2 regions of the Pseudomonas sp. BIGb0558 genome follow, and region 2 is predicted to be linked to the other one. Evidence: riboswitches for the same ligand, from Rfam matches in the RefSeq annotation. Region 2 holds a riboswitch; the other holds the start of a gene.

Region 1 (11,670 bases), on a different contig from region 2:
CGAAGCGCTCAGCCCGGCGACATCGCCACGGACTTGATGGCCGTTTATTACCGCCAGCGTGCCACGGCCGGCTTCATGGTCAGCGAGGGTACGCAGATCGAGCCCCGCGGCCAGGGCTATGCCTGGACGCCGGGCATCTACACCCCGGCGCAGATCGACGGCTGGCGCACGGTGACCGATGCGGTGCATGCCGACGGCGGCGTGATCTTCGCCCAGCTTTGGCATGTGGGCCGCGTGTCCCATTACGACCTGCAACCCGACGGTGCAGCACCCGTCGCGCCGTCGGCAATCCAGCCGCAGCAGGCGAAGGCATTCGTGGCAACCGGGCCGGGCACGGGGGAGCTGGTGCAGCCGCCAGAGCCTCGCGCCTTGACTACCGCAGAGGTCAAGGACCTGGTCGGGCTTTACGCCCAGGCTGCAAAAAACGCACTGGCCGCCGGGTTTGACGGTGTAGAGATTCACTCGGCCAACGGCTACCTGGTCAACCAGTTCATCTCGGCGCATTCCAACCAGCGCGAGGACGAGTACGGTGGCTCGCTGCACAATCGCCTGCGCTTCCTGCGGGAAATCGTCGAGGCGGTGGCCGACGTGGTCGGCCCGGAACGCCTGGGTGTGCGCTTTGCGCCGTTGTTCAGCGGCACCGATCAGGACCGGGTTTACATCGGCCTGGTGGAAGAAGACCCGCATCACACCTATATCGAGGCGATCAAGGTACTCGAAGCGGCCGGCATTGCTTATGTGTCGATTGCCGAGGCCGACTGGGACAACGCCCCCGAGCTGCCCGAGTCGTTCCGCCGGGCGGTGCGCGACACCTTCAGCGGTCGCATCATCTACGCCGGCCGCTACACCGCAGAGCGCGGCGTGCGACTGGTAGAGGCGGGGCTGGCAGACCTGATTGCATTTGGTCGACCGTACATTGCCAACCCCGACTTGCCCCAGCGCATCCTCAACGGTTGGCCGCTGAACCCGTTGAACGCTGCCGGCCTGTATGGCGGCACCGAGGTGGGCTTCACTGATTACCCGGTGTACGCCGGGTAAGCCCGACTACTCGACCGGGAACTTGCTGAAGGCCGGATGCTGTTCTGCGCGTGCCGCGTGGCGTTGCAAGTGGGGGAAGGCATCCGCCTTGATCACGTCGGCAATCTTGAGCTGGGTGAAGGACCAGGCGACCGCCGCTGTCAGGCTCGCCTGGGTCAGCGGCGCTTCGCTGTCGCGCTCGGCCAGCAACGCCTCCAATAACGAATACGCCGCCAGCAGCTGCCCGGTCACGCGGTCGATCCATGGCTGATGAAGTTTTTCGGCGGGCCGCAGGTGATGTTCGTAGACGATCTGCACGGTCTTTTCGCACGCGGCCAGCGCCAGGCCGATCACTTGCAAGTCCTTGGCAAGTGCCGCTGCTTGCCGGGGCATCAGCTTGTCGCCGCCCGGCGCCAGCGCTTCCAGATACTCGAGGATCAGGCCGGAGTCCATCAACACCGTGCCGTCGTCGAGCACCAGGGTCGGGGCCTTGACCACCGGGTTGATCCTGGAGAATTCATCGAAGGTGCTGAACACCGAAAGTGCCTGGTGTTCAAACGCGACACCGTACAGTTCCAGGGAAATGGCCACGCGGCGTACGTAGGGCGAGTCCAGCATGCCGACCAGTTTCATGAAGCCTCCATTTACCGCAGTGTTAAATTCAGATTACTTTATCGGGGGATCAACCCCTGTAATATCGATCTTTTTTATCATGAAAGGTTAGCCAGGCTTACATGAATGCTTTCCCGCCCTTGACCGCATTGCGCAGTTTCGAAGCCACCTCCCGGCTGGGCAGCGTGACCCTGGCGGCCAAGGAATTGCACGTCACCCATTCGGCGATCAGCCAGCAGATCAAGGCGCTGGAGGAACTGGTCGGCCTCACCCTGTTTGTGCGTGAAGGTCGCGGGCTGCGTGTCAGCGAAGATGGTCGCCTGTATGCACTGCAGATTCGCCAGGCACTCGCGGACATCGAGCACGCCACCCGGACGATCCAGGCCCAGCCGAAAATGGGCGAGTTGGTGGTCGCGGTCATCCCCTCGTTTGCCCGCGCCTGGTTGATCCCCAGGCTGCCGGCGTTTCAGCAGCGCTGCCCCGACATCAACATCCGCCTGCAAGCCAGCCTGACGGTTTCCAACCTGCATCAGGAGTCAGTGGATATCGGCATTCGCATGGGCAAGGGCGACTGGGACGGCGTGGAGCAGAAGTTGCTGTTTCATGACGAGTTGGTTGTGGTCGCGGCGCCACACTTCAATGGCGGGAAACTGCCGCGCACGCCAGAGCAGATCATCCAGAGCCGGATTATTCACAGCACCGAATCCTGGTTGCCCTGGTGCCAGGCGGCCGGTGTGGACGTGGAGGTTGAGCGTTCGGGCCTGTGCAGCAACGATTCAAACCTGGTGCTGGAGGCGGTGCGGCTGGGGCAGGGCATCGCGCTGGATCGGCGCAGCCTGGTGCAAGACGCCATCGGGCGGGGAGAGTTGGTGCAGTTGAGTGAGATCACTGCGCCGTACCCTTACCCGTATTGGCTGGTGTGGCCACCACGGGAGCGTTCGGCGAACAAGCAGCGGGAGTTCTGCGAGTGGTTGTTCGCCGAGGCGCAAACCTATCAGGCCCTGGTGAAAAACCAGGCCTGATCCGCAGCGTTTTTTCATTCCACCCGCAACACAATCTTGCCGATGTGGTCGCCACCCTCCATGCGGGCATGGGCTTGCGCGGCGTCGGTGTAGGCGTACACCTTGTCGATCATCGGCAGGCAGCGCCCCGCCGACAGCACCGGCCACACATGCTTGCGCAGTTGCGCGGCAATCGCGGCTTTTTCTTCCCGGGTACGGGAGCGCAGCAACGAGCCGGTGACGATTGCGCGTTTGCCGAGGATCGCCAGCAGGTCGATGTCCTTGGCACGGGCACCGCCCAGGAAGCCCAGCATCACCAGCCGACCTTCCATGGCCAGGGCGCTGATGTTGTTGTTCAAGTAGGAGCCACCCATGATGTCGAGGATCACGTTAACGCCCTGGCCCGCGGTTTTTTCAGCGATAACCTCGGCGAAATCCTGTTCCCGGTAGTTGATCGGTTCGGCCCCCAGTTCGCGGATGACCGCACATTTTTCTGCGCTGCCGGCGGTGGCGAACGCTTCGATACCCAGCTCGCGGCAGAGCATCAGCGCGGTGGTGCCGATGCCGCTGGTGCCGCCATGGATCAGTACCCTCTGGCCTTTCTGCGCGCCACCGATGCCAAACAGATTGGCCCACACGGTGAAGAAGGTTTCCGGAATCGCCGCCGCCTGAATCCACTCCATGCCGTCGGGAACCGGCAAGGCCTGGCTGGCGGGCACCACGCAGTACTGCGCATAACCGCCGCCATTGGTCAGGGCGCACACCTTGTCGCCCAGCGCGTACTCGCTGACGCCTTCCCCAAGCGCGACCACCACGCCGGCCACTTCCAGCCCGGGGAACGGGCTCATGCCGGGCTTCATCGGGTAGGTGCCGGCGCGTTGCAGGGCGTCAGGGCGATTGACCCCGGCGGCGTGCACGCGGATCAGCACTTCGCCGGGGCCGGCTACCGGCATGGGCTCCTGGCGGGGTTTCAGGACCTCGGGGCCGCCGGGGCTGGTGATTTCGATCAGGGTCATTTCGTGGGGCAGATTCATTTGAGCGCACCTGTAGCAATGAACGTATGGGTTGGGACCGCGCCCAATGTCGGGCAGTTCAGCAGGCTGGCGGTCCTGAAGATTTTCTCTGGTGCCCAGCATAGCCGTGATAAGTGATGCAATAATGCTGCGATTACACGTCACGATGATGCAAAAATGCATCGCAAGGGGAAGCCATGAACTGGGACGATGCGCGGGTGTTCCTCGCGGTGTGCCGCGAATCCACATTGCGCGGTGCCGCGCGGGTGCTGGGGGTGGACCAGGCCACTGTGGGCCGCCGGGTCAATGCCTTGGAAAAGTCCCTGAACGCGACGTTGTTCCTGCGCACCTCCGAAGGCTATGCACTCACAGCGGTGGGTGAAGCCGCCTTGCAATCGGTGGAGAGAATGGAGCGCTCGGCCCTCGACCTGGAGCGTCAGGTCCAGGGCCTGGACGACCGCCTGACCGGCACGGTGCGGGTGACCACCACCGACTCCCTGGCCATCGACTTCCTGATCCCGGCCATCGCCCGGCTGCACGACGCGCACCCCGACGTGCGCGTGCAGATGGACGCTTCGACCCAGTTCCTTAACCTGGCCAAACGCGAAGCCGACATCGCCGTGCGCAACACCCGCCCGGACAACCCCGACCTGATCGCCCGGCGCATCGCCCGCTGGCCGGTGGGGCTCTTTGCCTCGCAGGCGTATATCGACCGCTACGGCGCACCGGAGCCGGGCAGCCTGTTCGAAGGGCACGACCTGGTGGTGTACCAACCGCACCTGCAAAGCCAGAAAGACCTGACCCTGGTGTCTGAGCCGCTGGGGCGCGGGCGGATTGTCGCGGCCTTGAGTTCCAGCCTGCTGGTGCGCCGGTCCATCGCTGCGGGCCTGGGCATCGGTGAAATTCCGCTGATTTCCGGTGAGAGGGACGGGCTCGTACGCCTGTGGCCGGAGCGTACGCGGCCATTGCCCTACGATGTGTGGCTGGTGACCCATGCCGACCTGCGGCATACCGCGCGGGTGCGGGTGGTCATCGACGAGATCGTCGCGGGGTTTGCCGGCACGGGCGAGTGAGTTGCCAGGTCAGCACATCGCTGCAATTTCCGAGGCGTGCGTAGCCGCACAATCGGCTCTGGTTCCGGCGTAAAAAAGGCCGGTGGACGTCACGGGGACAGGTTGCATATGAACGCATCACAACGGGATGAACGGGCACGGGATTTCGGGCTGCTGTTTTTGCGGGTCAGCGGGGGATTGTTCCTGCTGTGGGTCCATGGCCTGCCCAAGCTGCTGGACTATGGCGAACAGTTGAAGGTGATCGAAGATCCCTTCCACCTGGGGGCGAGCGTGACACTGCTGCTGGCGATTTTCGCCGAGGTGCTGTGCCCGCTGTTGATCATCGCCGGGGTGCTGGTGCGCCTGGCCTGCTTGCCTATCTTGAGCGTGCTGCTGATCGCGATGCTGGTGGTGCATCCGCAGTGGACACTGTTCGAAGGGCAGTTTGGCTGGCTGCTGCTGATCATTTTCACCAGCATCCTGATTGCCGGGCCCGGGAAATGGGCGCTCAACCAGCAGTGGGACGGAGTGCTGCGCCAGGCCTGAATAAAAAAGGCCGGGCAAGCCCGGCCAAAAGGAGGTGATGCAATCGGTTCAGCGCTTCAGGAACGCCAGCAGGTCTGCGTTCAAGGCTTCGGCGTGGGTGACCGCGAAGCCGTGTGGTGCATCCTTGTACACCTTCAATTCAGCGTTCTTGATCATCTCGGCAGCCACCTTGCCGGTGGTTTCGAACGGCACGATCTGGTCGCCGTCACCGTGGATGACCAGGGTCGGTACGTCGATTTTGGCCATGTCCGGGCGGAAGTCGGTTTCCGAGAACGCAGTAACGCAATCCACGGTGGACTTGAGCGAGGCGAGCAGGGCGATCTGCAAGGTCTGGGTCAGTACGCCGTCGGAGACTTTCTGGCCCTTGTTGATGCCGAAGAACGGCGTGTTGAAGTCGGAAATGAATTGCGCGCGGTCCTTCAGCAGGCCGGCCTTGATGCCGTCAAACACCTCGGTGGGAACGCCTTGCGGGTAGTCGGCTTTCTGGCCGAACAGCGGCGTCACCGCCCCCAGCAACACCAGGCCGGCCACGCGCGCGCTGCCATGGCGTGCGATGTAGCGGGCGACGTCACCACCGCCCATGGAAAAGCCCACCAGGGTCACGTCCTGCAGGTCCAGGTGGTTGATCAGTTCGGCGATATCGTCGGCGAAGGTGTCGTAGTCGTTGCCGGTCCAGGGCTGATCCGAGCGGCCAAAACCACGTCGGTCAAAGGCGATGGTGCGGTAGCCGCGGCTGCTCAGGTATTCCATCTGGTATTCCCACATGTCGGCGTCCAGCGGCCAGCCGTGGCTGAACAGCACGGGCTTACCGCTGCCCCAGTCCTTGAAGTAGATTTCGGTACCGTCTTTGGTGAGGAATGTGCTCATGGAAACTCCTTGGGTGAGTACGAAGGCAAAGGCTGACTATTGTCGAACAGGCGCCTGCAGCGCTTGTACGGGTGTGCTTGGTTGGGTTTACCAGCTGAACTTGAGTTCGACCCCCAGGTAATTGCTGTCATGGCCGCCTGCATCCCGCAGCGTCTGGCCGACCGCGTAGTGCACGGCCTCGACGGCGCCGGTGAGGTTGGGGGTAAACACGTAATCGGTGCGAACTTGAGCGTAGGCGCCGGTCCAGCGTTCACCCTGGCCTGCGGTGCCGGCAACCGGGAGGTTCGGCTGAGTGTAGACCGCGTCGGCGGTGGTTTGCCGCCAGAGCAGGCCGACGGCGGTCTGCACGCTCAGCCTGGCGATAGGCTTGACGGTGATCGACGGCTTGACGTGAATCAGGTTGCTGTAGCCCGTATATCCCGCCAGGGAAAAGTAGTAGCCATTGGGGAACAGCGGGTTGAACGTACCCACCGTGCCGTCACCGGCGTGGCGGTCGCCCGAGGCAATATCCATCTGCAGGCCCAGGCGCGGTGTCCAGGCCAGGCTGTCGAAGGTGTAGCCCACGCGGCTGCCGCCACCCCAGGCGCGAATATCCTTGTGGCCCACCGAGCCACCTTGCAGCATGGCTTCAATGTCCCAATCGAAGCCCAGGGCCGCGCCCCCCAGCCGGGCGTCGAACAACTGACGAGTCTCATCGCCGTCGCCGTCCAGATAGTGGGCATCGCTGCGTTCATACACCCCGTAATAAGCCGACAGCTCATTTTTGCCACCCACCAGCCGCTCCACCCGCAGCATGTGAAACTGCATGTCAGCGTTGGATTTATCGTCGAAGTGCCGCTCGTCCTGGTACTGCACCGGGTGGCTGGCGATCCCGATAAAACGCCAGTCACGGGTTTCCCAGTCGGCCCACAGGGCATCAAAGGACTGGCGCACATTCGGCCCGTCCCGCGACGAGATGAAACGCTGCAAGTCGAAGGCGAAGTCCTGCCGGCCCACACGGCCCTTGAACGTGCCGGCACTGAAGGTGTTGATGTATTCGGCAAAGGCCAGGCGCAGGTCGACGCGGTTCTGGTCGGCGCCACCGATTGAGGTTTTGTCATAGGCCCGGGCATCTTCCAACTGGGTGAACACGCGCCAGTTTTCATTCAGGTGCAGGTCGGCATGCACCTGGAACCGCTGGATCAGGTACCGGTCGCGGGCTACGTTTTTCACACCGAAGCCGCTGGCGTCGTTCATCTCGAAGCGCTCACGCAAGGTCGCGCCCAGGGACAGGTAGGTGAACGGGTTGGCAGCGGACAGCGGGATGTACTTGAGGTTGTCCAGCGGCTGCGTACGCAGCGCCGGGTCCTTGAGCATCGACCAGTCTTCCTGCCAGCGGTTGGCCTTGATCGCCGGGCGCGTCGGTTGGTCGTCAGCGTGGACGCCGCCAGCCAGCAGCGGCCACAGCACTGCGAGGCCCCAGCCTGTGCGGCGGATCATCTTGCCCCGCTGAGCTGGTGAATCTCCGCGACGTAACCGCCCGGGAACTCCACCAGCGCGCTGCGCCGGCCCTTGGTGTCAAACGCCGGGACCAGCACCCGGGCACCGGAGCCAGTGGCTTTACCCAGGGTGTCGGTCAGGTCGGCCACTTGATAGCCGGTGGTTTCATGGCCGAAGGGGTAGGGCAGTTGGCCGTTGGTGACCAAAACGGCCATGCGCCCGAACGGCGACTCGATGTCCACGCGGCGGTAGCTGCCACTGGCCTGGCCGATATCGACCCCTGGCGCATGCTTGTCATCGGCCAGGACCTTGCCGTGGGAAAACCCGACGAAGGACTTGATGAAGGTGTCGGCGCGATCGCTGGAGACATACACCCGGTTTTCCGGCACGGTCTGGAACGCCGCGTAACCCGGGGTCTTGGTGTGCCAGTAGAGCTGCATGTTGACACCGCCCGGCCACTGGATCACGGCATCACGGCCGATGGGGTCAGGAAAATCACTCACGATCACCGCCGCTCCGTTGGCGCGGGCCGCCTTGAGCGCCGCGTCCATGTCCTTGACCAGGTAGCCGTTGCGCTCCTGGCCGAACGGGTGCGGGACGGGTGTGGTGAAGCCGAACAGCGACACCGTGCCCGCCGGCGTCTGCAGCAGTTGCGAGGTGGTGCTGCTGGGCACCGGCAGTACATTCACCACCACCTGGGGCGTGCTTTTTCCGCCGAAGGTGGCGAGAAAACTCTGGGCAAAGCGGTCCACGTCGGCCGGGGCGACGTAGACGTGACTGGTGTCGTACTGCGGCGCCACGGCCACATTCGGTGTTGCCGCCCACGCGCTGCCCATCATCTGCGCGCCCAGCAGCGTCAAGGCCAGGGATATCGTCGTGACTTTCTTGCACATGCCCATTCTCCAGCACTTTTCAGCGTGATCGAAAAGTCGCCAGCTTAGGGGCCGGGCTGCCCTGCAGATTGTATGGACGTGCTCGGTTGAACGGTTCAGCGTCTATGCGGGTCAACTGACTTCAACCGTCTGAACGCACAGGTGAACGAAATGGCCAAGAGTTACCTACGAGCGCATGCTCGAGGGCGATGTTAAGTATCGGTTTGTGATCGACATCGACAGCCTGAAGAAAGAAAAACACGCAGCCTGAGTTACGCTCGATAAGTTGCAGTAGATCCAGTGTGGGAGCTGGCTTGCCTGCGATAACGGAGTGTCAGTCAACAATGATGTCGACTGATACATCGCCATCGCAGGCAAGCCAGCTCCCACATTTTGGTATGGGTTGATCAGGCCGACAGGTGCTCATACAAAATCGTCGCACCCACCAGCATCAACACCACGCCGCCGACCATCTCGGCGCGCTTGCCCACCACCGTGCCCAGCACCCGGCCGAGCATCATGCCGATAGTCACCATGGTCATCGTCGCGAGACCGATAGCCGCCGCGGCCACCAGGATATTCACATCGACAAATGCCAGGCCCACACCCACGGCCAGGGCATCAATGCTGGTGGCAAACGCGGTGACTGCAAGGATCATGAACGAGTGCTGGGTCGGTTTCTCTTCCTCAGGATCATCCGCCTTCAGGCCGTTGTAGATCATGTGCAGGCCCAGGGCGACCAGCAGGGTGAAGGCGATCCAGTGGTCCCACTGTTCCACCCAGCGGGTGGCAGCCTGGCCGATGGCCCAGCCGATAATCGGCGTGATGGCTTCAATCACACCAAAGATCAGGCCGGCCCGCAGGGCTTCGGTCAAGCGTGGTTTGTGCAGGCTGGAGCCTTTGCCGATGGCTGCCGCAAAGGCGTCCGTGGACATGGCCAGGGCGAGAAGAATCAGGGAAATGGGGTTCACGGTAAGGCTTCCAGTCGGGCTATATGAGTCAACGACACAACCACACGCCCGACTTCAGGCATGGATGTGTCGCTGGTCTCACCAACCAAAATGGTGTTCGCACCACGGCATGTTGCCGAGAATGTTGATACGAACGCTTCGAGAATCCGAAGCAGGCTACTCCCCAACGAGGTGGCAGATCATAGCCTTGCGGATATGAAAATCTTGTTAAATACGCGACCCCATCTCTCTGATAATCCTGCAAACCGTTTCAATTCAGGTACCAGCCCCACGGCTCCCCACTGATGTACTCCGTCACCTGCTTGACCTCCAGGTAATTGTGCAAGCCCCATTCCCCCAGTTCACGCCCTATCCCGCTGTGCTTCATCCCGCCCCACGGCGCCTCGACGAAGGTCGGTTGCGAGCAGTTGACCCACACGATCCCCGCCCGCAGTTGATTGGCAACCCGCGCCGTGCGTGCGAGGTCGGCGCTCATCACCGCGGCTGCCAAACCGAAGCGGCTGGCATTCGCCATCTGCAGGGCCTGCTCTTCAGTCTTGAACCGCTTGACGCACAGCACCGGCCCAAACACTTCTTCGCGCCAGAGGATGCTGTTGAGCGCCGGCTCGTCAAAGATTGCAGGCTCGATGAAATACCCACGCTCCAGATGCGCCGGGCGCCGGCCTCCGGTCAGCAGGCGGGCGCCGCTGGCCAGGCCCTGGTCGATAAAACCCAGGACCTTTTCATGCTGCCCCTGGCTGACCAGCGGCCCCAGCAATACGCCCGGCTCCATGCCCGAACCGATGGTGATCTTGCGGGTTTCTTCCACCAGCCGTTCGATCAGGCGCGAGGCGATGGTTTCCTGCACCAGCAAGCGTGAAGTGGCGCTGCACACCTGGCCCTGGTTCCAGAAAATCCCGAACAGAATCCATTCCACGGCGGCTTCAACATCGGCATCGTCGAACACAATGAACGCCGATTTACCGCCCAGTTCCAGGCTGATGTTCTTGATGTCGCGGGCCGCCGCCGCCATGATTTTTGCCCCGGTGGGCACGCTGCCGGTGAAGGCCAGTTTGTCGACGCCGGGGTGTTCGGTCAGTGGGCTGCCGGCGTCCTGGCCCAGGCCGGTGACTACGTTCAACACCCCGGCGGGCAGGCCGATACGGTCGGCGGCTGCGGCCAGTTCCAGGGCGGTCAGGGGCGTCAGCTCAGAAGGTTTCAACACGACGGTGGCACCGGCCGCCAGGGCCGGCGCGACCTTCCACGCGGCCATCAGCAGTGGGTAGTTCCAGGGAATGATTTGCCCGGCCACGCCAATCGCCTCGTGGCGAATACGGCAACGAAAGCGCGCGTCAGGCAGCGCCAGTGGCTGGTCCTGGCGCTGGTCCAGCTCCCGGGCCAGGCCGGCGTAATAGCGAAAGCAGCCAATCGCATCGCCCACGTCCCATTGGGCTTCGGGCAAGGGCTTGCCGTTGTCGCGCACTTCCAGTTCCGCCAACGCCGGCTGCGCGTGTTCCAGCTCATCCGCCAGGGCGTCGAGCCACTGGCCGCGCTCGGCGCCGCTGGTCTGGCTCCAGCCATTGTCGAAGGCGCGGCGGGCGGCGCGCACGGCGTGGTCGATGTCTTCTTCGGTGCTGGCGGCCACGCGTGCGAAGGCCTGCTCGGTGGCCGGGTCGATCACGTCGAGGTAGCCGCCCAGGTCCGGGCTGACCCACTCGCCATTGATATAAAGTTGATCACGCATGGTGAGGCTCCTGGATACGGCGGTTTTGCAGGTGGCGAGACGTAAACAGCAAGGCCAGCGACAGGCAGATGATCACCGTCGAGACTGCATTGATCTCCGGTGTGACCCCACGCCGGATCGAGGAAAAGATGTAGATCGGCAAGGTGGTCTCCGAGCCTGCGACGAAGAACGCGATGATGAAATCGTCGAAGCTGAAGGTGAACGCCAGCAGGAAGCCGGCCATGATTGCCGGGCTGATCTGGGGCAGGGTCACCCGCCAGAAGGTCTGCATCGGCGGTGCATACAGGTCGGCAGACGCCTCCAGCAGCGCCTTGTCCAGAGTGTCGACGCGGCTGCGCACGATCACCATCACCAGCGCCATGGTGAACAGCGAGTGGGCGGCGATCACCGTGAAGAAGCCCATGTTCAAACGCGGCAGGCTGGGCATCCAGCTCGCCAGCAGCGGGTTGATCACATCGAAGAGGCTGATGAAGGCGATCAACGTCGAGATACCGATGACGATGCCGGGCACGATGAT
Region 2 (11,670 bases):
GGCATCGACGATGGCCAGGTTGGACAGGGTCGACAGGCACATCAACCGCTGGCCATAACGCTTGTGGGGCAGGCTTTCCAGGGCTTCGCTGCAATACAACTGGGTCCGCTCTCGATCGCCACGGCCCCGGGCGATGATCCCGCTGAGGGCCAGCCACTGGGCCAGCATCGACTTTTGCGCGGTGGCCGAAGGCGCCGGCAAGAATCGGCTGAGGTGGCTGGCCAGTTCCTGCGCAGCGTCCAGTTGGCAGGCAAGCCCCAAGGCCCAGCTGTAGAGCACGATCAGGCGTGGCGTGCTCATCAACAGGCTGTCGGGCAAGTCCATTTTCCAGCGCAGCAGCATGCCGACGTTTTGCTCCGCCAGCAGCTGTTCTTCGGAAAGGTTCTGTACCAGGTTTGCCGCCACATCCAGGTGGCCCGCACGCAGCGCCTGCTCCACCGCCTCGTCGATCAAGCCCTGAGCATTGAACCAGCGGCAGGCCCGCAGGTGCAGGCTGGCCGCCGGCAATACGGCATTGCTCGCACGACGGGTGCGCAGCAGGTCGGAAAACAGATGGTGATAACGGTACCAATGGCCCTGCTCATCCAGCGGCACCAGGAATACCTGATGGGCTTGCAGGTAGCGCAGGATTTCCGTGCTGTCGTGGGCTTCGCGCACGGCGTCGCACAGTTCGCTGCAAAAGCGCTCCTGGGAGGCGGTGTCGTAGAGAAACGCCTGGACTTCAGGGGGCAGGCAGTCGATGACCTCTTCCAAAAGGTAATCGCGGATCAGCCCTTCCCCGCCGTGCAAACCCTGGGGCAACGTGCCTTCGCTGCCGGCCTCGGAAGCCGCCAGCAGCCAGAAACGCAGGCCAGCCACCCAGCCTTCACTGCGCCGGATCAGGTTATCCAGGGCTTCGCCACGCAGTGAACTGCTGTGGCGGTCCAGCAGGGCCAGGGATTCGCCGTGGGTCAGGCGCAAATCCTGCTCGTGCAGTTCCAGCAAATGCCGGGACAAGCGCAGGCGCGCCAGGTGCCAGTCCGGGCGCTGGCGGCTGGTGACCAGCACCAGCAGGCCGTCGGGCAGATGATTGAGGAAAAATTGCAGGCAGCGATCGAGTACCGGGCCTTGCGCCAGATGATAGTCGTCCAGCACCAGCAACAGCGGCGACTGGGTGGACAGGTGCACCGTCAGTTCATCCAGCAGGCCGTCGAGCCACTCTTCAAACGCAAAGGGTTGATGCCGCTGGCGCATTTTCAGCAAGCCCAGGGACTGGGCGCCCAACTGCGGAAAGTATTGCTGCAAGCCGTCGAGCAGGCGCTCAAGGAAACGTCCCGGATCGTTATCGCGGGGGCTGAGCCCCAACCACAGGCTTTGCCAGTGGGCCGGCAGGCTCTGGCAGAACTCCACCGCCAGCGAACTCTTGCCGAACCCGGCCGGCGCGCTGACCAGCAACAGACGCCCGGCCAACCCTTCACTCAGCCGTTCGCACAGGCGCGGTCGCAACACATAGCCGTCAGGCAGTGGGGGTCGATAGAAGCGACCTTCCAGGGTCGGAATTACCGCGCTGGCAGGCCCTTGAATTCGGGACAGATCAGTCATCGCCGGGCTCTTGTAGAAGGCTGTTGTCGGCATTGCAGATGTCCGCAGACTAGCGGTAAAAGCGGCAGCTTTGTAGATCTTTGCAACAAATGTCTGAAAAAGACTACAACAAAAAATATCCGGCGGACCTGGCTCAAATATTCCAAACGCCCCAAATAAAAGGTGGGAGCCGGGCTTGCCCGCGATGGCGGTGTGTCAGTCGATACATCCGTTGACTGACACACCGCCATCGCGGGCAAGCCCGGCTCCCACATTCGAGGATGCGGCCTCGTTTACAGCACGTTAGCGAACACCATCCTGGCGCAGGGCCGCCGGGGTGAAGTCGCTGGTGGTGGCGGTGAAGCCGAAGTCATAGGCCTGTTTCTCTTCGTTCTTCATGCCCAGTGCCAGGTAGCGGCCGGACTGCAGGTCGTAGAGGGTTTCGAGGGCGTACCACGGTACTTGCTTGTCGTAGTAGTTCTCGGCATGGGCTTCAGCCACGCGCCACAGTTGGCCACGACCGTCGTAGTGGTCGATGACCGCGGCTTGCCAGGTGTCTTCGTCGATGAAGAAGTCACGCTTGGCGTAGATGTGGCGCTGGCCTTCCTTCAGGGTTGCAACCACATGCCACACACGACGCAGCTCATAGCGAGCCAGGTCCTGGTTGATGTGGCCGGCCTTGATGATGTCGACATACTTGAGCTTCGGATCATCGAGCTTGTAGCTGTTTTCGGCGATGTACAGTTCCTTCTTGCCTTCCAGTTTCCAGTCGTAGCGGTCCGGTGCACCGTTGAACATGTCGAGGTTGTCGGAGGTACGCAGGCCGTCGGCGGCGGTACCCGGGCCGTCATACGACACTTGCGGCGCCCGGCGCACACGGCGCTGGCCGGCGTTGTAAACCCACGCCGAACGAGGTTCTTTCACCTGGTCGAGGGTTTCGTGCACCAGCAGCACACCCCCGGCCAGACGTGCCGGCGCGGTCACTTGCTGTTTGAAGTAGAACAGGATGTTGCCCGGGTTTTTCGGGTCGTAGTCCTTCATCTTGTCGCGGAACACGAACTGGTCGCGGAAGTACACCAGGCTGAACGAGCCGTTGGTCTGCGGCGTGGCCTGGGTCACCAGGCGGGTCACGCTGCCGCCGCGATAGCGGGTGATGTGGTTCCAGATGACTTCCACGCCGCTTTTCGGAATCGGGAACGGTACGGCGGTTTCGAAGTTCTCCAGGCCGTTGCCGCCGGACACCAGGTTGGTGTTGGTGGCGTTTTTCTTGATGGCGGCAAACACATCAGCCGGCACGGTGGCGCCGCGATGGGTCGGGTAGACCGGCATCTTGAAGGTGTCCGGGTAGCGCTTGAACATCGCGTACTGCCCCGGGGCCAGTTTGTCCTTGTACTGCTCGACGTTCTGCGCGGTGATGGTGAACTGCGGTTGTTCACTGGCGTACGGGTTGGCCAGGAAGCCACGGGCATCCACGGCTCCGGCGTTGGTTGGCAATGGCGACCATTTAGGGATGGTGCCGGCCGCGTTGCCGGCCATTTCAGCGCCCATCGGGGTCAGGGTCGTACCGAGTTTGGCGGCTTCATCCGCCGAGACTGCCGCCATGACGCTGCTCGCCATGATCGACAGCCCCAGCACACCCACCTGCAACAGATTTTTAGTTATTTTCATGTTCTGGTTCTTCCTTAAAACATACTGCTTAAAGAGAGTGTGCTTAGAAGTTCACGCCAACGCTTAAGGCTACAAAGTCGCGGTCGTCCACGGTGCTGAAGTCACCACCGAAGAAGTTGGTGTAGTTCAGACTCGCGGTGTAGGTGTTCTGGTATTCAGCATCCAGTCCGAGGCTGACCGCCTTGCGGCCTTCCTCGAAGTTGCCGCCAGGGCCAGGTGAGTAACCTTTGACGTCATGGGACCAGGCGACGTTGGGCTTGAGGTTTACACCGGCAAAGACGTCCGGGTATTCCCAGATCGCCCGGCCGCGGTAGCCCCAGGAAGTCGCCGTGGTGAAGCCGTCATTGTTGCAATTGGTATTCAGGCCATTGGCGTTAGGCAGGCCAGCGCCCTGGGCAGTGGAGTTGTTGAGCGCAGGGCACGCGCCGTTAGGCAGAGTACCTGGGCCGAACACCGGATCACGTCCATAGCGAACTTTGGACTTGCTCTCCAAACCACCTACATAGGTCATGCCGACTTCGCCCACCAGCGTCAGGCGGCTGGCGCCCATGACCTGGTCGAAGAAGTGGGTGAACGTGGTTTGCAGTTGGGTGATTTCTTTGCGGCGGTAGCCATCCAGGTCCTGCCCCGGAACCCCTTTCAACAGCGAGGCGTTGCCCAGCAGCGGCCCGCCCAAAGGCACCACGCCGGCATACAGGATGTCGGTAGAGTTCAACTGCACCGGCGCATTCGGCCGATAGCTCAATTCACCGCTCCACGCCGTACCGGTAGGCAAGGTGGTGGAGAAACTCAAACCGTAGAGACGAATGTCTTCAGGGTAATCAATAAAGTAGTTGGAGTTCCCCGCCACAACCAACGGCGCAAGCGCACCAAAAGGTCCTAGCCCACCCGCCCTGATGCCGTCATAAACCGACTGCGGAGCACCATGTGCACTGAATATCGGTGCACGGCTGTGATAGTTCATGAAATACGCGCCGAACTCGGTATCAAGCGGCTCAAAGTTGTAGTGCAGGGCCACACCAAACTGGCCGCTATCCCGTGCATTGTCGTTCGGTCCACGGCGTACCAGTACACCCTCGTTGTTTACATCTACCCCGTTTCTTGCGAGCAGCGGCAACGTGAGCCCTGGAACCGGAATCGTCGAGCGCTTGTTCAGCACCCGCAAGTTGTCGTTACAGCCGGTGGTAACAATGTCTGGCTGCGAGAAAAATGTGCCGCAGTTGTCCGTAACGGTCTTGTCCCAACCAATCTGATAAAAGCCTTCGGCCGACAGGTTGTCGGTCAAGGTCTGAGACAGGTAGAACATGTTGACCGGAATCAGGCCTTCCTTGATCTCGGCCCCCGGGCGACGGAACGCGGCCACGTCGATCGGGTTGATGGCGTTGATACCGCCACCAATGAAGGTGCTCTCGCCCCAGCTCACGACCTGCTTGCCCAACCGCACGGAACCCGGCTCATCGCCAATCGCGTAGTTGTGGTAGACGAAGGCGTCGAGAATCTGCCCGCCGGAGGAGCGGGCGCCTGTCGGGCGGTTGTTGTCGCTGATGTTCTTGAAGTCGAGGTCGTCGTCTTTGAGCTTGAAGTCATACCAGTACTTGCCCCGGACAAACACGCCGGTGTCGCCGTATTTCAACTCGAGGTCATGGATACCCTTGAAGATCTTCGAGAAGGAGTCGCCCTTGTCGAAGTTCAGGTGACCGTCATCAGAGGTTTGCGACAACCCCTTGCCGCCGTTGTTGACGCCAATCAGGTCTTTGTTGCGACCCGCCGTCGACCAACTGGCCCCGACCGACAGGGACGAGTCAAAGCTGCCTTCGATTTCACCGATGTTGAAACTGACGCCGAATGCAGGCCCGGCGAGCGTAGAGGCGAGGCTGACGGCCAAAGGCAGTTTCGCCCGGCGCCAGAACTGGTGTGCTGAGATCATCGACGCTACTCCATGTGCATTATTGTTATGGCAGTGAGTCGTTTCTAAGGGCTTGTAACGGCCGGAATACAACGATTCCAATGCCGGGTGAACACATGAACCCGCCAGGCTCACAGCACCGCACCTTGAAAAACTCTGGGATGGACTATAGCCAGCAGGGGGTACCGCTTGATCCCTCTAAAGTGTGATTTGCATCACCAACCCGTCTGCCACAGTCCTTTCGCCATGCTGGCGAAGGCCAGCGCGAGAAGGATGGCTGAAAATTGGCAAATCACAAGTGAAGGCTTGAACTAGAGCGCTGCCGTGCCCGAGAGGGCACGGCAAGCGGCGTCAGAGTGTCGAAAGGAAGGTGCTGTTGTTGGCCTGCCATTCAATGATGTCGACACGGATACGTTTTTTGTCGAGCTTGCCGACGCTGGTCTTGGGAATTTCCGTAACAACGGCGATCTGGCTTGGAATCGCCCATTTGCTCAAGTGGCCCAGTTCCACGAACGGCTTGAGATGCTCCTTCAGCTCCTTGGCCCCTATCACATGGCCATCACGCACCACCAGCAATGCAAACGGGCGCTCGCCCCACTGCGGATCGGCAATCCCCACCACCGCTACTTCGCGTACCGCCGGGTGGCGGCTGACTAGGTCTTCCAGCGCCAGGGAGGATATCCACTCGCCGCCGGTCTTGATCACGTCCTTGATGCGGTCGCGGATATCGATCACGCCAAAGGCGTCGAGGGTGGCCACGTCACCGGTGTGCATCCAGCCGCCCGCCCACAGCTCCGCGCCCTTTTCGGGCTCGTTGAAATAGCCTTCGCTGAGCCACGGGGCACGCAGTACCAACTCGCCCTGGGACTCACCGTCGGCCGGCAGGAAGTTGCCGTCGCCGTCGATGATCGCCGCCTCCACCAACGGCCCGGGCACGCCGGCCTTGATGCGGTAGGTGGTGCGTTCGTCTTCGGTGCCGGCCATCAACTCTTCATTGAGGTGCGCGCAAGATACCAACGGCCCGGTCTCGGACATGCCGTACGCGGCCGTCAGCTGAATCCCGCGGGCCTTGGACGCTTCATACAGCGAACGATTGAGGGCGCTGCCGCCGATGACGATTTTCCAGCCTTTGAAATCCACGCCCTGGCCGGCCTTGGCGTTAAGCACCATCTGCAGGATGGTGGGCACGCAATGGGAGAACGTGACCTTCTCCTTGCGCCACAGCTCCACCAGGTATTCGGGGTCGTAGCGACCGGGATAGACCTGCTTCAGGCCAAGCATGGTAGCCACATACGGCAGGCCCCAGGCGTGCACATGGAACATCGGGGTGATCGGCATGTAGACGTCGTTGGTGCCCAGCAGGCGCACGCTGTCGACGCTGCCCATGATGGTCGCCACACCCATGGTGTGCAGCACCAGTTGACGATGGGTGAAATACACGCCTTTGGGATTGCCCGTAGTGCCAGTGGTGTAGAAGGTGGTGGCGACGGAGTTTTCGTCGAAATCCTGGAAGTCATACCGCGGGCTTGCCGCCGCCAGTAACGTTTCGTACTCACCCACGAGGTTGGGCAGCTCGGCGGTTTTTTCCGCGCCGTCGGTCAGCAGCAGGGTTTTCTCGACGGTAGTCAGGTGGCCGGCGATGGCCTGGTAGAGGCCCACAAACTCACTGTTGACCAGCACAAAGCGGTCCTGGGCGTGGTTCATGGTGTAGAGAATCTGTTCCGGCGACAGGCGCACGTTGATGGTATGGATCACCGCGCCGATCATCGGGATGGCGAACATGCATTCCAGGTAACGATGGCTGTCCCAGTCCATCACGGCCACGGTATCACCGGCCTTGACCCCGGCTTCGGTCAGCACATTGGCCAGGCGGGCGACGCGCTCGATCAGGGTCGGATAGGTATAACGCAACTGGTCGCGGTAGACGATTTCCCGGGTCTTCTCGTAGCGTGTCCCGGACATCAACAGGCGTTTGATCAACAGCGGGTATTGGTAGGCGCCTTCGGCGGGCGGGATAACACGAGTCTGCAACATACGAATCCCTTATCTGACTGCACGGTCTTGGCTGAAACATCTGCACTGTAGAGCGCTTATGTTTCAGCCAAATCAGCCAAAGGAATGATTTGCAGAACCCAATGAATGCTAGCTTTGCGCCAGCATCCGGCTTATTTCATGCTGGTAAACGCCAACTTCACCCCGATAGCAATCAGCACCGCGCCCATGGTGCGGTCGAACCAGTGGCCCATGCGTGCAAAACCGGCGCGTACGCGCTGCTGGCTGAACAGCATGGCCACCAGGCAGAACCAGATCGCGGTAGCCACGGCCAGGTACACGCCGTAACCGGCCTGGACCGCCAGCGGCGTGTGGGGATTGATCACCACGGTAAACAGCGACAGGAAGAACAACGTGGCCTTGGGGTTCAAGCCGTTGGTGACAAATCCCGACGTAAAAGCGCCGCGCGCGGTGCGCTCGCCCACTTCAAGGTGCAGGTCTTCTTCACTGGCCGGCTTGGCCGGCTGGGCGCGCAAGGCCTTGAAGCCGATGTACAGCAGGTAGGCCGCCGCCGCCCACTTCAGCGCGTTGAACAACACGATGGACTGGGACACGATCAGGCCGATGCCCAGCAGCGAATACCCCACGTGCAGGAAAATCGCCGAGCCGACGCCCAGTGCCGTCCAGGTGCCGGCACGTCGGCCATGGGTCACGCTTTCACGCACCACCACGGCGAAATCCGGGCCAGGGCTGGCCACCGCCAACAGGTGAATCAGTGCCACGGTCAAGAACTCGGTGAGGTACATGCACACTCCAGGAAGTAACTGATTATTTCATCTGATAGGCTCGGCAGATTACGCCTTCGAACCTCGTCGCAAAAGGTACAGTTGATAATGAACAATCGTCGCGCCGTCTTCCTTGATCACCCTTCCCTGGACCTCGGGGACCTGGACCTCAGCGGGTTGCGGGCCACCTTCAGCGAACTGAGCCTGCACCAGCAGACCACCCCGCAGAACGTTGTAGAACGCCTGCAAGGCGCACAGGTGGCCATCAGCAACAAGATCGCGCTGAATGCAGAGACCCTGGCGGCCTGCCCCGAACTGAAGCTGATCCTGGTCACCGCCACCGGCACCAATAACGTCGACCTCGCCGCCGCCCGCGCCCACGGCGTTACCGTGAGCAATTGCCAGGGTTACGGCACGCCGTCGGTGGCGCAGCACACGATCATGCTGCTGCTCAACCTGGCGACACGCCTGAACGACTATCAGCGGGATGTAAACGCTGGGCTCTGGCAACAAGCCAAGCAGTTCTGCCTGCTGGACTATCCGATCGTCGAACTGGAAGGCAAAACCCTGGGCCTGCTGGGCCATGGGGAATTGGGCGGTGCCGTTGCGCGCCTGGCTGAAGCGTTTGGCATGCGGGTGATCCTCGGCGCCATCCCGGGACGCCCTGCCCGTGCCGATCGCGTGCCGCTGGACGAGTTGCTGGCGCAAGTCGACGCGCTGACCTTGCACTGCCCGCTCAACGAACACACCCGCGATTTTATCGGTGCCCGCGAACTGGCGCTGCTCAAGCCCGGCGCGTTTATCGTCAACACCGCCCGCGGTGGTTTGATCAACGAACAGGCACTGGCTGATGCCTTGCGCAGTGGTCATCTGGGCGGCGCGGCGACCGACGTATTGAGCGTGGAACCGCCGGTCAACGGCAACCCGCTGCTGGCCGGCGACATCCCGCGCCTGATCGTCACGCCACACAACGCCTGGGGCAGCCGCGAAGCGCGGCAGCGGATCGTCGGCCAATTGATCGAAAACGCCCAGGGCTTTTTCAGCGGCGCCCCGCTGCGGGTCGTCAGTTGATAAACTGCGCCCCTTTTCAAGGAGCAGACCATGGATCCGCGCAGTGAAGTACTGCTTCGTCAGGCCGAACTTTTTCAAGGCGACGTGCTGCTGGTGGGCTTGCCCGCCGACGACCTGCTGGGTCGCCTGCCCAATGCCCATGGCTGGAGCTGGCACGCCGGCGACCAGGCCGCACTGGACGCACGTTTTGCCGAGCGCAGCCAGTTCGGCGTGAACGTGCCCGAGCGTTCGTTCGAGACGGCGGTGGTGTTCCTGCCCAAGTCCAAGGACCTCACTGACTACCTGCTCAATGCCGTGGCGGCGCGCTTGCCCGGCAAAGAGCTGTACCTGGTGGGGGAAAAGAAAGGCGGCATCGAAAGCGCGGCCAAGCAACTGAACCCGTTCGGCAAACCGCGCAAGCTCGACAATGCGCGGCACTGCCAGCTGTGGCTGGTAACGGTGGCCAACGCCCCTGAACCGGTAGAGCTGGAAAGCCTGGCACAGGTGTTCGAGGTGCCGCTGGCCGAAGGGGCGATAAAAGTCGTGAGCCTGCCGGGCGTATTCAGTCACGGTCGGCTGGATCGCGGTACCGCACTGTTGCTGGAACATCTGGACAAGCTGCCGAGCGGCCACTTGCTGGATTTCGGCTGTGGGGCGGGTGTACTCGGAGCGGCGGTCAAGCGTCGTTATCCGCATAACACGGTCACGATGCTCGACGTGGATGCCTTTGCCGCCGCCAGCAGTCGCCTGACATTGGCCGCCAATGGTCTGGAAGCCGAGGTGTTGACCGGTGATGGCATCGACGCTGCGCCGATGAATCTGAATACAATTCTGAGCAACCCGCCGTTCCATGTCGGGGTGCACACCGATTATTTCGCCACGGAAAACTTGCTGCGAAAAGCAGCCAAACATCTGGCAAAAGGCGGCGAACTGCGCCTGGTTGCGAATAGCTTCCTGAAGTATCAACCGCTTATCGAAGAGCATCTGGGCGTGTGCGCAATCAAGGCAGAAGGCCAGGGTTTTCGCATTTACCGTGCCAAGCGCGGCTGAAATCTTTTTCCAAAAGAAGGCTTGCCGAATGGATTTTGCCTAGGCAGAATCCGCTCCGTCCTAGGGGAGTAGTCTCCCACGAGCGCCACGCTCGTCCGGCATACGTCAACATACTTGGTCAACAGGCCATGGCGTATGCGACCCAGGAGTCCGCACAGACGGACCGGGGTTTGACAAGACCTATGACACGAACACCTTACCCGGGGCGGGAAGGCTGTACGTGTCATAGCCGTGTCGACCCGCCCCTGGAACTTACCTGATGCTGGATTCTCTGCTCGTCCCTACCGCAATCGTTGCCTTGGCCGAAATTGGCGACAAGACGCAACTGCTCGCACTCATTCTCGCTGCACGCTTTCGCAAACCCTGGCCGATCATCGCCGGCATCGTTGCCGCGACCCTGGCCAACCATGCGGCGGCCGGTGCCGTGGGGGCCTGGTTCGGGAGTTTCTTCTCGGATGCGGTGTTGCACTGGATCCTCGCGGCGAGCTTCTGCGCCACGGCACTCTGGACCCTGGTACCCGACAAACTCGACGATGACGAAGCCAGTACTTCCCGCAAGTTCGGGCCGTTCCTGACCACGCTGATTGCGTTCTTCCTCGCGGAAATCGGCGACAAGACCCAGATCGCTACCGTGATGCTCGCGGCGCAATACCCGGAACTGTGGCTGGTGATTATCGGTACTACCTTAGGGATGTTGATTGCCAACGTACCGGTGGTGCTGGCGGGGAATTTTGCGGCGGACAAACTGCCGCTGACGCTGATTCGTCGCTTGGCGGCTACGGCGTTTTTCATCCTGGCAATCGTTGCGGTGTACAAGGCCATGCAGAGCAGTGGCTGGATCTAGACACGACCCCATGTGAGGGCTGGGCTTTTGTGGGAGCTGGCTTGCCTGCGATAGCATCACCTCGGTGCAACTGACACACCGAGGTGCCTGCATCGCGGGCAAGCCCGGCTCCCACACAGGCCGGGCTCCCACATTCAGATTTGCATTTCAGCCTTATAAATCAGGACTTTTTGGCCTGCTGATACAACGGCATCACCTTCGGAATCGCCGCCTGCAACGAGGCGATCCGGCTGTCGGAAGCCGGGTGAGTGCTCATGAACTCAGGTGGCGAGCCTTCCGAGGCCTTGGCCATTTTGTTCCACAGGGTAATCGCCGCGTTCGGGTTGTAACCCGCGCGTGCCGACAACTCCAGGCCGATCAGGTCCGCTTCGTTTTCATTGCTGCGGCTGTTGGGCAAGGTCATGCCGTAGTTGGCCACGGTATCGGCCAACGCCATGCTGTCCTGACCCAGGCCGAACAAGGCACCGGCCCCCTGCTTCGCCATCTCGATACCGTAAGCCTTGGACATGGCTTCGCGACCGTGCTCACGCAAGGCGTGGGCAATTTCATGGCCCATCACGGCGGCGAGTTCATCGTCGGTCAGCTTGAGGTTATCGATCAGCGCGCTGTACACGAAGATTTTGCCGCCAGGCCCGCAGTTGGCGTTCATCTCGTCACTTTTGATCAGGTTCACCTCCCACTTCCATTGCGCCGCATCCGGCCGGAAAGTAGGCGCCTGGGCGATCAAGCGGTTGGCAATCGCCTGCACGCGCTTGGCGTTGGCGCTGGTCTTGTCCACCAGGCCTTTGCCGCTGGCTTCACCCAAGGTCTGCTGG

Evidence for each region. Region 2 has a riboswitch for manganese ahead of M2400_RS09470 (TMEM165/GDT1 family protein). Riboswitches for the same ligand answer to the same signal wherever they lie in the genome.
Region 1: another riboswitch for manganese. It lies ahead of mntP (manganese efflux pump MntP); the one in region 2 lies ahead of M2400_RS09470 (TMEM165/GDT1 family protein).

The regions. Positions count from the first base shown of each region.
Region 1 is NZ_JANUEW010000041.1:20,411-32,080, forward strand. It holds gene M2400_RS28740 (alkene reductase) at 1-1,038, shown strand, start outside; gene M2400_RS28745 (glutathione S-transferase family protein) at 1,045-1,650, opposite strand; gene gcvA (transcriptional regulator GcvA) at 1,752-2,651, shown strand; gene M2400_RS28755 (NAD(P)H-quinone oxidoreductase) at 2,666-3,664, opposite strand; gene M2400_RS28760 (LysR family transcriptional regulator) at 3,841-4,716, shown strand; gene M2400_RS28765 (DoxX family protein) at 4,825-5,241, shown strand; gene M2400_RS28770 (alpha/beta fold hydrolase) at 5,290-6,108, opposite strand; gene M2400_RS28775 (alginate export family protein) at 6,196-7,587, opposite strand; gene M2400_RS28780 (glyoxalase) at 7,584-8,480, opposite strand; gene mntP (manganese efflux pump MntP) at 8,867-9,430, opposite strand; yybP-ykoY riboswitch at 9,441-9,609, opposite strand; gene M2400_RS28790 (aldehyde dehydrogenase family protein) at 9,681-11,153, opposite strand; gene M2400_RS28795 (ABC transporter permease) at 11,146-11,670, opposite strand, start outside.
Region 2 is NZ_JANUEW010000005.1:79,936-91,605, forward strand. It holds gene M2400_RS09435 (LuxR C-terminal-related transcriptional regulator) at 1-1,581, opposite strand, end outside; gene M2400_RS09440 (DUF1329 domain-containing protein) at 1,864-3,228, opposite strand; gene M2400_RS09445 (DUF1302 domain-containing protein) at 3,272-5,155, opposite strand; gene M2400_RS09450 (fatty acid--CoA ligase) at 5,486-7,168, opposite strand; gene M2400_RS09455 (LysE family translocator) at 7,300-7,932, opposite strand; gene M2400_RS09460 (2-hydroxyacid dehydrogenase) at 8,020-8,982, shown strand; gene M2400_RS09465 (class I SAM-dependent methyltransferase) at 9,013-10,011, shown strand; yybP-ykoY riboswitch at 10,063-10,182, shown strand; gene M2400_RS09470 (TMEM165/GDT1 family protein) at 10,271-10,855, shown strand; gene M2400_RS09475 (M48 family metallopeptidase) at 11,016-11,670, opposite strand, start outside.